One region of the Clostridioides sp. LIBA-6822 genome, then DNA from elsewhere that is predicted to be linked to it. Evidence: a T-box and tRNA genes for the amino acid it is inferred to sense, from the RefSeq annotation. Region 1 holds a T-box; the other holds one or more tRNA genes.

Region 1 (5,466 bases):
CAAAGAAGGGCAGTTATAGTGAATTTGGAAGGGTTGACTAATTCTGAAGTTCGTAAATCTATATTTAACTTTATGAATGGGGCGGTTTATGTTTTAGATGGAAGTATACAAAAGGTTTCTAAATCAATATTTATACTAGCTCCTAACAATGTGGATATAGATGCAAATATGAAAAAAGAATTAGAAAGTAAAGCATTCTTCCCTTGGCAAAATAAATAGTAAAAAGGCGGTTAATATATGGGAACAATAAGAATTGCACTTTATTATCTTTTGGATATAATAGCATGGATGATAGTTATAAAAAGCTTGATGACTTGGTTTCCAAATGGAAGACAAAGCAAAATTTTCGAGATTTTAGAAAATCTTACAGAGCCAATAGAAGGACCAATAAGGTCTATAATGTATAGATATACAAATGGACCTATAGATTTTTCTCCTTTAATTGCGATAGTATTATTGATGTTCCTAAGACAATTAGTGTTGGTTATATTCTAAGGTGATAGAAATGGATAAATTAAAATTAACAAATCACATAAAGGATATAGACTTGAAAAATAAAATGTTTAAAGTAATAGACAAGGCTAATAGTTGTATAAAAAACTATGATGTTAAGTTTACTGAGTTTCTTAATCCATATGAAGTGAAAAATGCTGTAGCTATATTGAATTCTACAAATGAAATAAAATACAGTGTGGATGGAGGTTATGAACAAGCTGAAAGAAGCACTGTATTTATTTATCCATTTTACATGGAATATGAAGATATAGAGGATACTCTTAGATTTTTACAGATAGAAGGGAATTTCAAATTTAAAAATATATCTCATAAAGATTATTTAGGAGCAATTATGAGTCTAGGTATAAAAAGAGAAAAAATTGGAGATATAATTATACATGATAGCTTTTGTCAAGTAATTGTAAGTAGTGATATTTGCGATTTTATAATCGTGAATTTGGAGAAAGTTTCAAGAAATAATGTAATTGTAAAGGAAATTTCCAGAGAAAACATTGTTAATAGTTCTTCAAAATATAAGGAAGTATCATTTACAGTATCTTCAGATAGGTTAGATTGTGTCATAAGTGGTCTTTACAATATATCTAGACAAGATAGTGCAAAATACATAAATGGAGAAAAAGTCCATGTCAATTATGAAAAGATAACTTCAACGTCTAAAATAGTTAAAAATGATGATTTGATTTCTATTAGAGGCAAAGGAAGAGCTAATGTAACACAAATAGGAGATATTACTAAAAAAGGTAAAATAAAAGTTCAAGCAAGATTAATTGTATAAGGACTAATTTAAATTATAGCTGGGAGGAAATGTAATGCTAACTCCAATTGAGATAGAAAATAAAGAGTTTAAAAAAGGTTTAAGAGGATATAGAGACGAAGAGGTTGATGAGTTTTTAGATATCATCAAAGAAGACTATGAATCTCTATGTAGAGAAAATACAGCTCTTAAAGAAAAATTAGGATTATATCAAGACCAAGTAAATAAGTATGAAAATATTGAAGAAACATTAAAAGCTACTCTAATAACTGCTCAAAGTGCAGCAGAAGACACTTGTAGCGCGGCTAATAAAAAAGCTAAAATAATCGTTGAAGAGGCAGATTTAAAAGCTAGACAAATTATAGAACAAGCCAATAACCGTGTTATAGAAATAAGAAAAGAGTATGATGCTTTAGTTAAAGAATTTAAGATATTTAGAAATAAATTTAAGTCATTATTAGAAGATGAAATAAGAAGTGTTGATGAGATTTTTTATGATGTAGATGAAAAATGTGTAAATGCATTTGAAGGAACAACAGTGTATAATTATAGTAATGATGAAGCTGCTACAACTCTAGAATAAGCCTATAATTTATTTGATTTTAGGTGAAATTGTTGTGGAAGTTTGAGAAATCTATAACAAAAATTAAAAATAGGATAAAAATGTAAGAAAAATAGAAATTATTATATTTTTCAAAAATATATTGACTATTCAAATTATTTGTTATAGAATTTCATATAAACACAGATAAATTTTTAAAAGCGTTGATGGAGACAATTATCTTTAGATAATTTTACAGAGAATTGGGTATGCTGAGAACCAATGAATTTATAAAGATAAAAATCACTCTTGAGCTGCAGGCTGAACGATTAAATTCTATTAAGCTGTGCCGGTTAGTACCGTTATACTATTAGAGTGTTATATGTGGATAGCATTAAGTTCACATATAGAATTAGGGTGGTAACGCGATTTATAACTCGTCCCTTTGTTTAAAGGGGGCGAGTTTTTTAGTATTTAAATTTATGTGAAAGAATAAAAAAATTTGGAATTATAATATTTATAGGAAAGGGTGATTTACATGGCGAAATTTAAGCCATTAGTGGACAGTTCAGTAAAACAAGCAGAAGCACAAGTTTTTGATTATTGGAAAGATATAAATATACTTGAAAAAACTTTAGAAAAAGGGGAAAATGACCCAAGTTTCGTATTTTATGAAGGGCCTCCAACAGCAAATGGAAATCCTGGAGTACACCATGTTTTATCTAGAACACTTAAAGATTCAGTTTGTAGATATAAAACAATGTCTGGTTATCAAGTAAAGAGAAAAGCTGGTTGGGATACACATGGATTACCAGTTGAAATACAAGTAGAGAAAGAATTAGGTCTTACTAGTAAACAGCAAATAGAAGAATATGGAATAGCTGAATTCAACCAAAAATGTAGAGAATCAGTTTTCTCATTTGAAAAACAATGGAGAATAATGACTGAGAGAATGGCTTACGAAGTTGATTTAGATAATCCATATATAACTTTAGATAATAACTATATAGAGTCTGTATGGTGGATACTTAATAAATTCAACAAAGAAGGATATATCTATGAAGGGCATAAAATACTTCCTTATTGCCCAAGATGTGGAACTGGTCTTGCTAGTCATGAGGTTGCACAAGGGTATAAAGAAGTAAAAACTAATACAGTTATAGCTAAATTTAAGAAAAAAGATGCTGATGAATATTTCTTAGCATGGACAACAACTCCATGGACTTTACCATCAAATGTTTCATTAACAGTAAATGCTGATGTTGATTACTTAAAAGTTAAGAAAGGTGACGAGGTATATTATGTATCTAAACCTCTAGCTAATAAAGTACTAGGTGAAGACTATGAAGTTTTAGAAGAAATGAAAGGTAAAGACCTAGAAGGATTAGAATATGAACAATTAATGCCTTTTGTAGAAGTTGACAAAAAAGCATTTTTCATTACAGTAGGGGATTATGTAACTACTGAAGATGGTACTGGAATAGTTCATACAGCACCAGCATTTGGTGAAGATGACTATAACACAGGTAAGAGATATGATTTACCAGTTGTACAACCAGTAGATGAAACTGGTAAATTTACAGCTACTCCTTGGGAAGGTAAATTTGTAATGGAAGATGGGCTAGATGTTGAAATAATAAAATGGCTAGCTTCTGAAAATAAGTTATATAGTAAAGAAAAAGTAGTTCATAATTATCCACATTGTTGGAGATGTCAAACTCCATTAGTATACTATGCAAAACCAAGCTGGTATATAGAGATGACTAAACTTAAAGATAAATTAATAGAAAATAACAATGGCGTAAAATGGTTCCCAAGCTTTGTAGGTGAAAAGAGATTTGGAAACTGGTTAGAAAATCTAAATGATTGGGCAATATCAAGAACTAGATATTGGGGAACTCCACTTCCTATATGGAGATGTGAATGTGGTCATACAGATTCAGTAGGTTCAAGAGCTGAATTAGCTGAAAAAGCTATAGAAGATGTAAATCCAGAGACAGTTGAACTTCATAGACCATATGTAGATGATATACATTTAAAATGTGAAAAATGTGGAAAACCAATGACAAGAGTAACAGAAGTTATAGACTGTTGGTTTGATAGTGGGGCTATGCCATTTGCTCAACACCACTATCCATTTGAAAATAAAGAGAACTTTGACCAATTATTCCCAGCTGATTATATATCAGAAGGTATAGACCAAACTAGAGGTTGGTTCTACTCATTACTTGCAGTATCAACATTTGTATTAGGAAAAGCACCATATAAGAGTGTTTTAGTTCCAGACCTTGTACTTGATAAAGATGGAAAGAAAATGAGTAAATCAAGGGGAAATACAGTAAATCCAATGGAGTTATTTGATCAATATGGAGCAGATGCATTAAGATGGTATCTACTATATGTTTCTCCACCATGGACTCCAACTAAATTTGATATGGATGGATTAAAAGAAATACAAAGTAAATTTATAGGAACTATGAAGAATGTATATAACTTCTTCACTTTATATGCAAATACAGATGATATAAATCCAACTGAATTCTTTGTAGAATATAAAGATAGACCAGAACTTGATAGATGGATACTATCTAAGTTTAATAATTTAATGAAAGATGTAGAGGAAAATTTAGCTATATTTGAATTAAATAAGACTTTAAGAATGATACAAGATTTCATAAATGATGATTTATCTAACTGGTATATCAGACGTTCAAGAAGAAGATTCTGGGCAACTGAATTAACAGAAGATAAAAAAGCAGTGTACAATACAACTTATGAATTATTACATGGTCTTTGTAGAGCTATAGCTCCATTTGCACCATATATGTCAGAAGAAATGTACAGAAATCTGACAGGAGAAGTATCTGTTCACTTAGCTGAATATCCTAAGTTTAATGAAGAATTAATAGATGCTAAATTAGAAGAAAAAATGGATTTAGCTAAAAATCTAGTTACTCTAGGTAGAGCTTCAAGAGAAGTTGAAAGAATAAAAGTTCGTCAACCATTACAAAAAGTATTAGTAGACGGTAAGTTTGAAGATACAATAAGCGATGTAGTTGATTTAATAAAAGAAGAGCTTAATGTTAAAGAGGTAGTGTTCGCTAAGGACTTAGATGAGTACATGAACTTTAGTCTAAAACCAAACTTTAAGGAAGCAGGACCATTACTAGGGGCTAAGATGAATTTATTTGTGGGAGCATTAAATAAATTAAATGCACATGAAGCTGTTAATAAACTTGAAAATGGTGAAAGTTTAACAGTTGATTTAGATGGTGAAGCTTTTGAGTTTAATAAGGATTTAGTGTTAATAGGTATAACTGCTAAGGAAGGATTTAATGTATCTGTTGAAAACAATCTTTTTGTTATACTAGATACTAAGTTAACAGAAGCATTGGTTGATGAGGGTTATGCTAGAGAATTTATATCTAAAGTACAGCAATTAAGAAAATCTAATAACTTTGAAGTATTGGATAATATAGTAATAGATTACTGTGGTGATGATGAAATTGCTAAGGCTGTTGACCATTTTGATGAATATATCAAGTCTGAAACTTTAGCTTTAGAAATAAACAGAGTAGACGATAAGTCTCTAGAAGAACAAAACTTAAATGACCATATGACAGGTATAAAAGTTACAAAAAAATAAAAAGAATAG
Region 2 (5,466 bases), 1.3 Mb from region 1:
CCGTAAGTAGCGGCGAGCGAACGCGGAATAGCCCAAACCAATAAAGTTTTCTTTATTGGGGTTGCGGACATATCATAACGAAGAGGTATCGTAATTGAAGAGGTTTGGAAAGACCCACCACAGAAGGTAATAGTCCTGTATGTTAAACGAGAAGACTTCAGATATGATCCAGAGTACCACGGGACACGTGAAACCCTGTGGGAAGCAGGAGGGACCACCCTCCAAGGCTAAATACTACCTAGTGACCGATAGCGTATAGTACCGTGAGGGAAAGGTGAAAAGAACCCCGGGAGGGGAGTGAAATAGAACCTGAAACCCTGCACTTACAAGCTGTGGAAGCACATTTCTTGTGTGACCGCGTACTTTTTGTAGAACGGGCCAACGAGTTACGTTAAGTAGCAAGGTTAAGCACTTAAGGTGTGGAGCCGTAGCGAAAGCGAGTTTTAACTGAGCGTTCAGTTACTTGACGTAGACCCGAAACCGGGCGACCTACCCATGAGCAGGATGAAGCGAAAGTAAAATTTCGTGGAGGTCCGAACCCACGAGCGTTGAAAAGCTCGGGGATGACTTGTGGGTAGCGGTGAAATTCCAATCGAGCCCGGAGATAGCTGGTTCTCCCCGAAATAGCTTTAGGGCTAGCCTCAAGGTGAGAGATACGGAGGTAGAGCACTGAATGTCCTAGGGGGTATTGCACCTACCGAAGACTATCAAACTCCGAATGCCGTCATCTTATACTTGGGAGTCAGACTGTGGGTGATAAGATTCATAGTCGAAAGGGCAACAGCCCAGATCGTCAGCTAAGGTCCCTAAATGTAAGTTAAGTGGTAAAGGATGTGGGATTGCACAGACAACCAGGATGTTGGCTTAGAAGCAGCCACTCATTCAAAGAGTGCGTAATAGCTCACTGGTCGAGTGATCCTGCGCCGAAGATTTCCGGGGCTAAAACTTACTACCGAAGCTACGGCATCATTATGATGGGTAGGGGAGCTTCCCATACGGGTTGAAGCATGACCGTAAGGACATGTGGACAGTATGGGAGTGAGAATGTTGGCATGAGTAGCGAGATGTGGGTGAGAATCCCACAGGCCGTAAACCCAAGGTTTCCAGGGGAAGGTTCGTCCGCCCTGGGTTAGTCGGGACCTAAGCTGAGGCCGAAAGGCGTAGGTGATGGACAACAGGTTGATATTCCTGTACTACCGATAACCGTTTGAGAGATGGGATGACACAGTAGGATAAGCTAAGCACACTGTTGGTTATGTGTGCCCAAGCATTGAGGCAGTCAGAGTAGGTAAATCCGCTTTGATAATGCTGGGATGTGATGGGGAGCGAAATTTAGTAGCGAAGTAGCTGATTTCACACTGTCAAGAAAAGTCTCTATCGAGGTTAAAGGTACCCGTACCGCAAACCGACACAGGTGGGTGAGGAGAGTATCCTAAGGCCCGCGAGAGAACTGTTGTTAAGGAACTCGGCAAAATGACCCCGTAACTTAGGGATAAGGGGTGCCACCATCCGGTGGCCGCAGAGAATAGGCCCAAGCGACTGTTTACCAAAAACATAGGTTTCTGCTAAGTCGCAAGACGATGTATAGGAGCTGACGCCTGCCCGGTGCTGGAAGGTTAAGGGGATCTGTTAGAGTAATCGAAGCAGTGAACTTAAGCCCCAGTAAACGGCGGCCGTAACTATAACGGTCCTAAGGTAGCGAAATTCCTTGTCGGGTAAGTTCCGACCCGCACGAAAGGCGTAACGATTTGGGCACTGTCTCAACAACAGACTCGGTGAAATTGTAATTCCGGTGAAGATGCCGGATACCTGCGACAGGACGGAAAGACCCCATGGAGCTTTACTGTAGCTTGACATTGGGTCTTGGTACTACATGTACAGGATAGGTGGGAGGCTTTGAAACCAGGACGCCAGTTTTGGCGGAGCCATCCTTGGGATACCACCCTTGTAGTACTGGGACTCTAACCATAGGCCATGAATCTGGTCTTGGGACACTGTCAGGTGGGCAGTTTGACTGGGGCGGTCGCCTCCCAAAAGGTAACGGAGGCGCTCAAAGGTTCTCTCAGTACGGTCGGAAATCGTACGTAGAGTGTAAAGGCAAAAGAGAGCTTGATTGCAAGACATACAGGTCGAGCAAGGATGAAAATCGGACTTAGTGATCCGGTGGTTCTGCGTGGAAGGGCCATCGCTCAACGGATAAAAGCTACCCTGGGGATAACAGGCTTATCTCCCCCAAGAGTCCACATCGACGGGGAGGTTTGGCACCTCGATGTCGGCTCATCACATCCTGGGGCTGTAGTAGGTCCCAAGGGTTGGGCTGTTCGCCCATTAAAGTGGTACGCGAGCTGGGTTCAGAACGTCGTGAGACAGTTCGGTCCCTATCCGTCGCAGGCGTAGGAAATTTGAGAAGACCTGTCCTTAGTACGAGAGGACCGGGATGGACGTACCTCTGGTGTACCAGTTGTTCTGCCAAGGGCATGGCTGGGTAGCTATGTACGGAATGGATAAGCGCTGAAAGCATCTAAGCGCGAAGCCAACTTCAAGATAAGATTTCCCACCGCAAGGGTAAGACCCCAGAAAGACTATCTGGTTGATAGGTCGAAGGTGTAAGTGCAGCAATGTATTTAGCTTATCGATACTAATAGGTCGAGGACTTGACCAAATTATTTGATGTTCATTCAGTAAAATATATGTGTAGTTTTTAGAGTGCTAACTCTATATGTTTAAACTTGTCAAAAATTATAGATTTTTAGTAGTTTTATAAACTAAAAAATCGAATAAAAAAAGTATTGACATAATAAGACAAAGATGTTATTATAATACTTGTCTTAGAAAAAAGTTAAATGAAAATTTAGACAATAATCTGGTTATAATAGCAGAGAGGATACACCTGTTCCCATTCCGAACACAGAAGTTAAGCTCTCTAGCGCTGATGGTACTTGGTGGGAAACTGCCTGGGAGAGTAGGACATAGCCAGGTGATGTGCCGAAGTGGCGGAACTGGCAGACGCACAGGACTTAAAATCCTGCGGGACTTACCTCTCGTACCGGTTCGATTCCGGTCTTCGGCACCACAAATTATTGTGGGCCATTAGCTCAGTTGGTTAGAGCGCCCGGCTCATAACCGGTAGGTCTGGGGTTCGAGTCCCTGATGGCCCACCACAATAATTTAAAGAACTTTGAAAATTAAACAGTAGGTTAATTTATAAAACAAGAAACAAACCATAAAGCCAGATATTTTGATAACAATAGTATCTGAGCCTGATAAACTTTTATTTGAGAGTTTGATCCTGGCTCAGGATGAACGCTGGCGGCGTGCCTAACACATGCAAGTTGAGCGATTTACTTCGGTAAAGAGCGGCGGACGGGTGAGTAACGCGTGGGTAACCTACCCTGTACACACGGATAACATACCGAAAGGTATGCTAATACGGGATAACATATTTGAGAGGCATCTCTTAAATATCAAAGGTGAGCCAGTACAGGATGGACCCGCGTCTGATTAGCTAGTTGGTAAGGTAACGGCTTACCAAGGCGACGATCAGTAGCCGACCTGAGAGGGTGATCGGCCACATTGGAACTGAGACACGGTCCAAACTCCTACGGGAGGCAGCAGTGGGGAATATTGCACAATGGGCGAAAGCCTGATGCAGCAACGCCGCGTGAGTGATGAAGGCCTTCGGGTCGTAAAACTCTGTCCTCAAGGAAGATAATGACGGTACTTGAGGAGGAAGCCCCGGCTAACTACGTGCCAGCAGCCGCGGTAATACGTAGGGGGCTAGCGTTATCCGGATTTACTGGGCGTAAAGGGTGCGTAGGCGGTCTTTCAAGTCAGGAGTGAAAGGCTACGGCTCAACCGTAGTAAGCTCTTGAAACTGGGAGACTTGAGTGCAGGAGAGGAGAGTGGAATTCCTAGTGTAGCGGTGAAATGCGTAGATATTAGGAGGAACACCAGTTGCGAAGGCGGCTCTCTGGACTGTAACTGACGCTGAGGCACGAAAGCGTGGGGAGCAAACAGGATTAGATACCCTGGTAGTCCACGCTGTAAACGATGAGTACTAGGTGTCGGGGGTTACCCCCCTCGGTGCCGCAGCTAACGCATTAAGTACTCCGCCTGGGAAGTACGCTCGCAAGAGTGAAACTCAAAGGAATTGACGGGGACCCGCACAAGTAGCGGAGCATGTGGTTTAATTCGAAGCAACGCGAAGAACCTTACCTAAGCTTGACATCCCAATGACATCTCCTTAATCGGAGACTTCCCTTCGGGGACATTGGTGACAGGTGGTGCATGGTTGTCGTCAGCTCGTGTCGTGAGATGTTGGGTTAAGTCCCGCAACGAGCGCAACCCTTGTCTTTAGTTGCCATCATTAAGTTGGGCACTCTAGAGAGACTGCCAGGGATAACCTGGAGGAAGGTGGGGATGACGTCAAATCATCATGCCCCTTATGCTTAGGGCTACACACGTGCTACAATGGGTAGTACAGAGGGTTGCCAAGCCGTAAGGTGGAGCTAATCCCTTAAAGCTACTCTCAGTTCGGATTGTAGGCTGAAACTCGCCTACATGAAGCTGGAGTTACTAGTAATCGCAGATCAGAATGCTGCGGTGAATGCGTTCCCGGGTCTTGTACACACCGCCCGTCACACCACGGGAGTTGGAGACGCCCGAAGCCGATTATCTAACCTTTTGGAAGAAGTCGTCGAAGGTGGAATCAATAACTGGGGTGAAGTCGTAACAAGGTAGCCGTATCGGAAGGTGCGGCTGGATCACCTCCTTTCTAAGGAGAATTGCCTACTGTTTAATTTTGAAAGTTCTTTATGAACTTCATATTTGGGGGTGTAGCTCAGTTGGGAGAGCACTTGCCTTGCAAGCAAGGGGTCAGGAGTTCGACTCTCCTCATCTCCACCATTTAAGAGCATATTACTTAAATCTTTGATTTATCTAGTAGACTCTTACATTGCACTTTAAGCTTATTTTTATACAAGCCTTGTGCATTAGCACCTTAAGCAACAGAATAAACTGAACGAATGTGAAGTTTGTTTGTTGGCGACGTGCGTTAGCACTTTAAGCAACGGGATTTATCCGTTGGCGTTGTGCGTTAGCACTTTGAAAACTGCATATATATTTAGTGATATGACATCTAATTTGTAATATATAAAGCTGATAACTTTTAAAAATTATCAAGTTGATAGACTTTAATCTATCAAACCTTTTTAACTGGTCAAGTTATTAAGGGTGCAGGGCGGATGCCTTGGCACTAGGAGCCGATGAAGGACGTGATAAGCTGCGATAAGCTTCGGGGAGTTGCACGTAAACTTTGATCCGAAGATTTCCGAATGAGGAAACTCACTTAGAGTAATGTCTAAGTATCATTAAGTGAATACATAGCTTAATGAGGGGAACTCAGGGAACTGAAACATCTAAGTACCTGAAGGAAGAGAAAGAAATTCGATTCCGTAAGTAGCGGCG

The links. A T-box is a leader RNA that pairs with one kind of tRNA and senses whether it is charged. The one in region 1 lies ahead of ileS (isoleucine--tRNA ligase), so its partner is inferred to be a tRNA-Ile.
Region 2: it has a tRNA-Ile gene. The T-box ahead of ileS (isoleucine--tRNA ligase) is inferred to sense a tRNA for this amino acid. The anticodon was not compared.

Annotation. Positions count from the first base shown of each region.
Region 1 is NZ_CP196995.1:3,083,040-3,088,505, reverse strand. Features, by position in the region: gene ACTG48_RS14975 (cell division protein SepF) at 1-219, shown strand, start outside; gene ACTG48_RS14970 (YggT family protein) at 238-495, shown strand; gene ACTG48_RS14965 (YlmH family RNA-binding protein) at 506-1,291, shown strand; gene ACTG48_RS14960 (DivIVA domain-containing protein) at 1,326-1,853, shown strand; T-box leader at 2,027-2,259, shown strand; gene ileS (isoleucine--tRNA ligase) at 2,350-5,457, shown strand.
Region 2 is NZ_CP196995.1:12,832-18,297, forward strand. Features, by position in the region: rRNA gene ACTG48_RS00065 (23S ribosomal RNA) at 1-2,662, shown strand, start outside; rRNA gene rrf (5S ribosomal RNA) at 2,863-2,979, shown strand; tRNA gene ACTG48_RS00075 (tRNA-Leu) at 2,985-3,073, shown strand; tRNA gene ACTG48_RS00080 (tRNA-Ile) at 3,085-3,161, shown strand; rRNA gene ACTG48_RS00085 (16S ribosomal RNA) at 3,272-4,774, shown strand; tRNA gene ACTG48_RS00090 (tRNA-Ala) at 4,830-4,905, shown strand; rRNA gene ACTG48_RS00095 (23S ribosomal RNA) at 5,217-5,466, shown strand, end outside.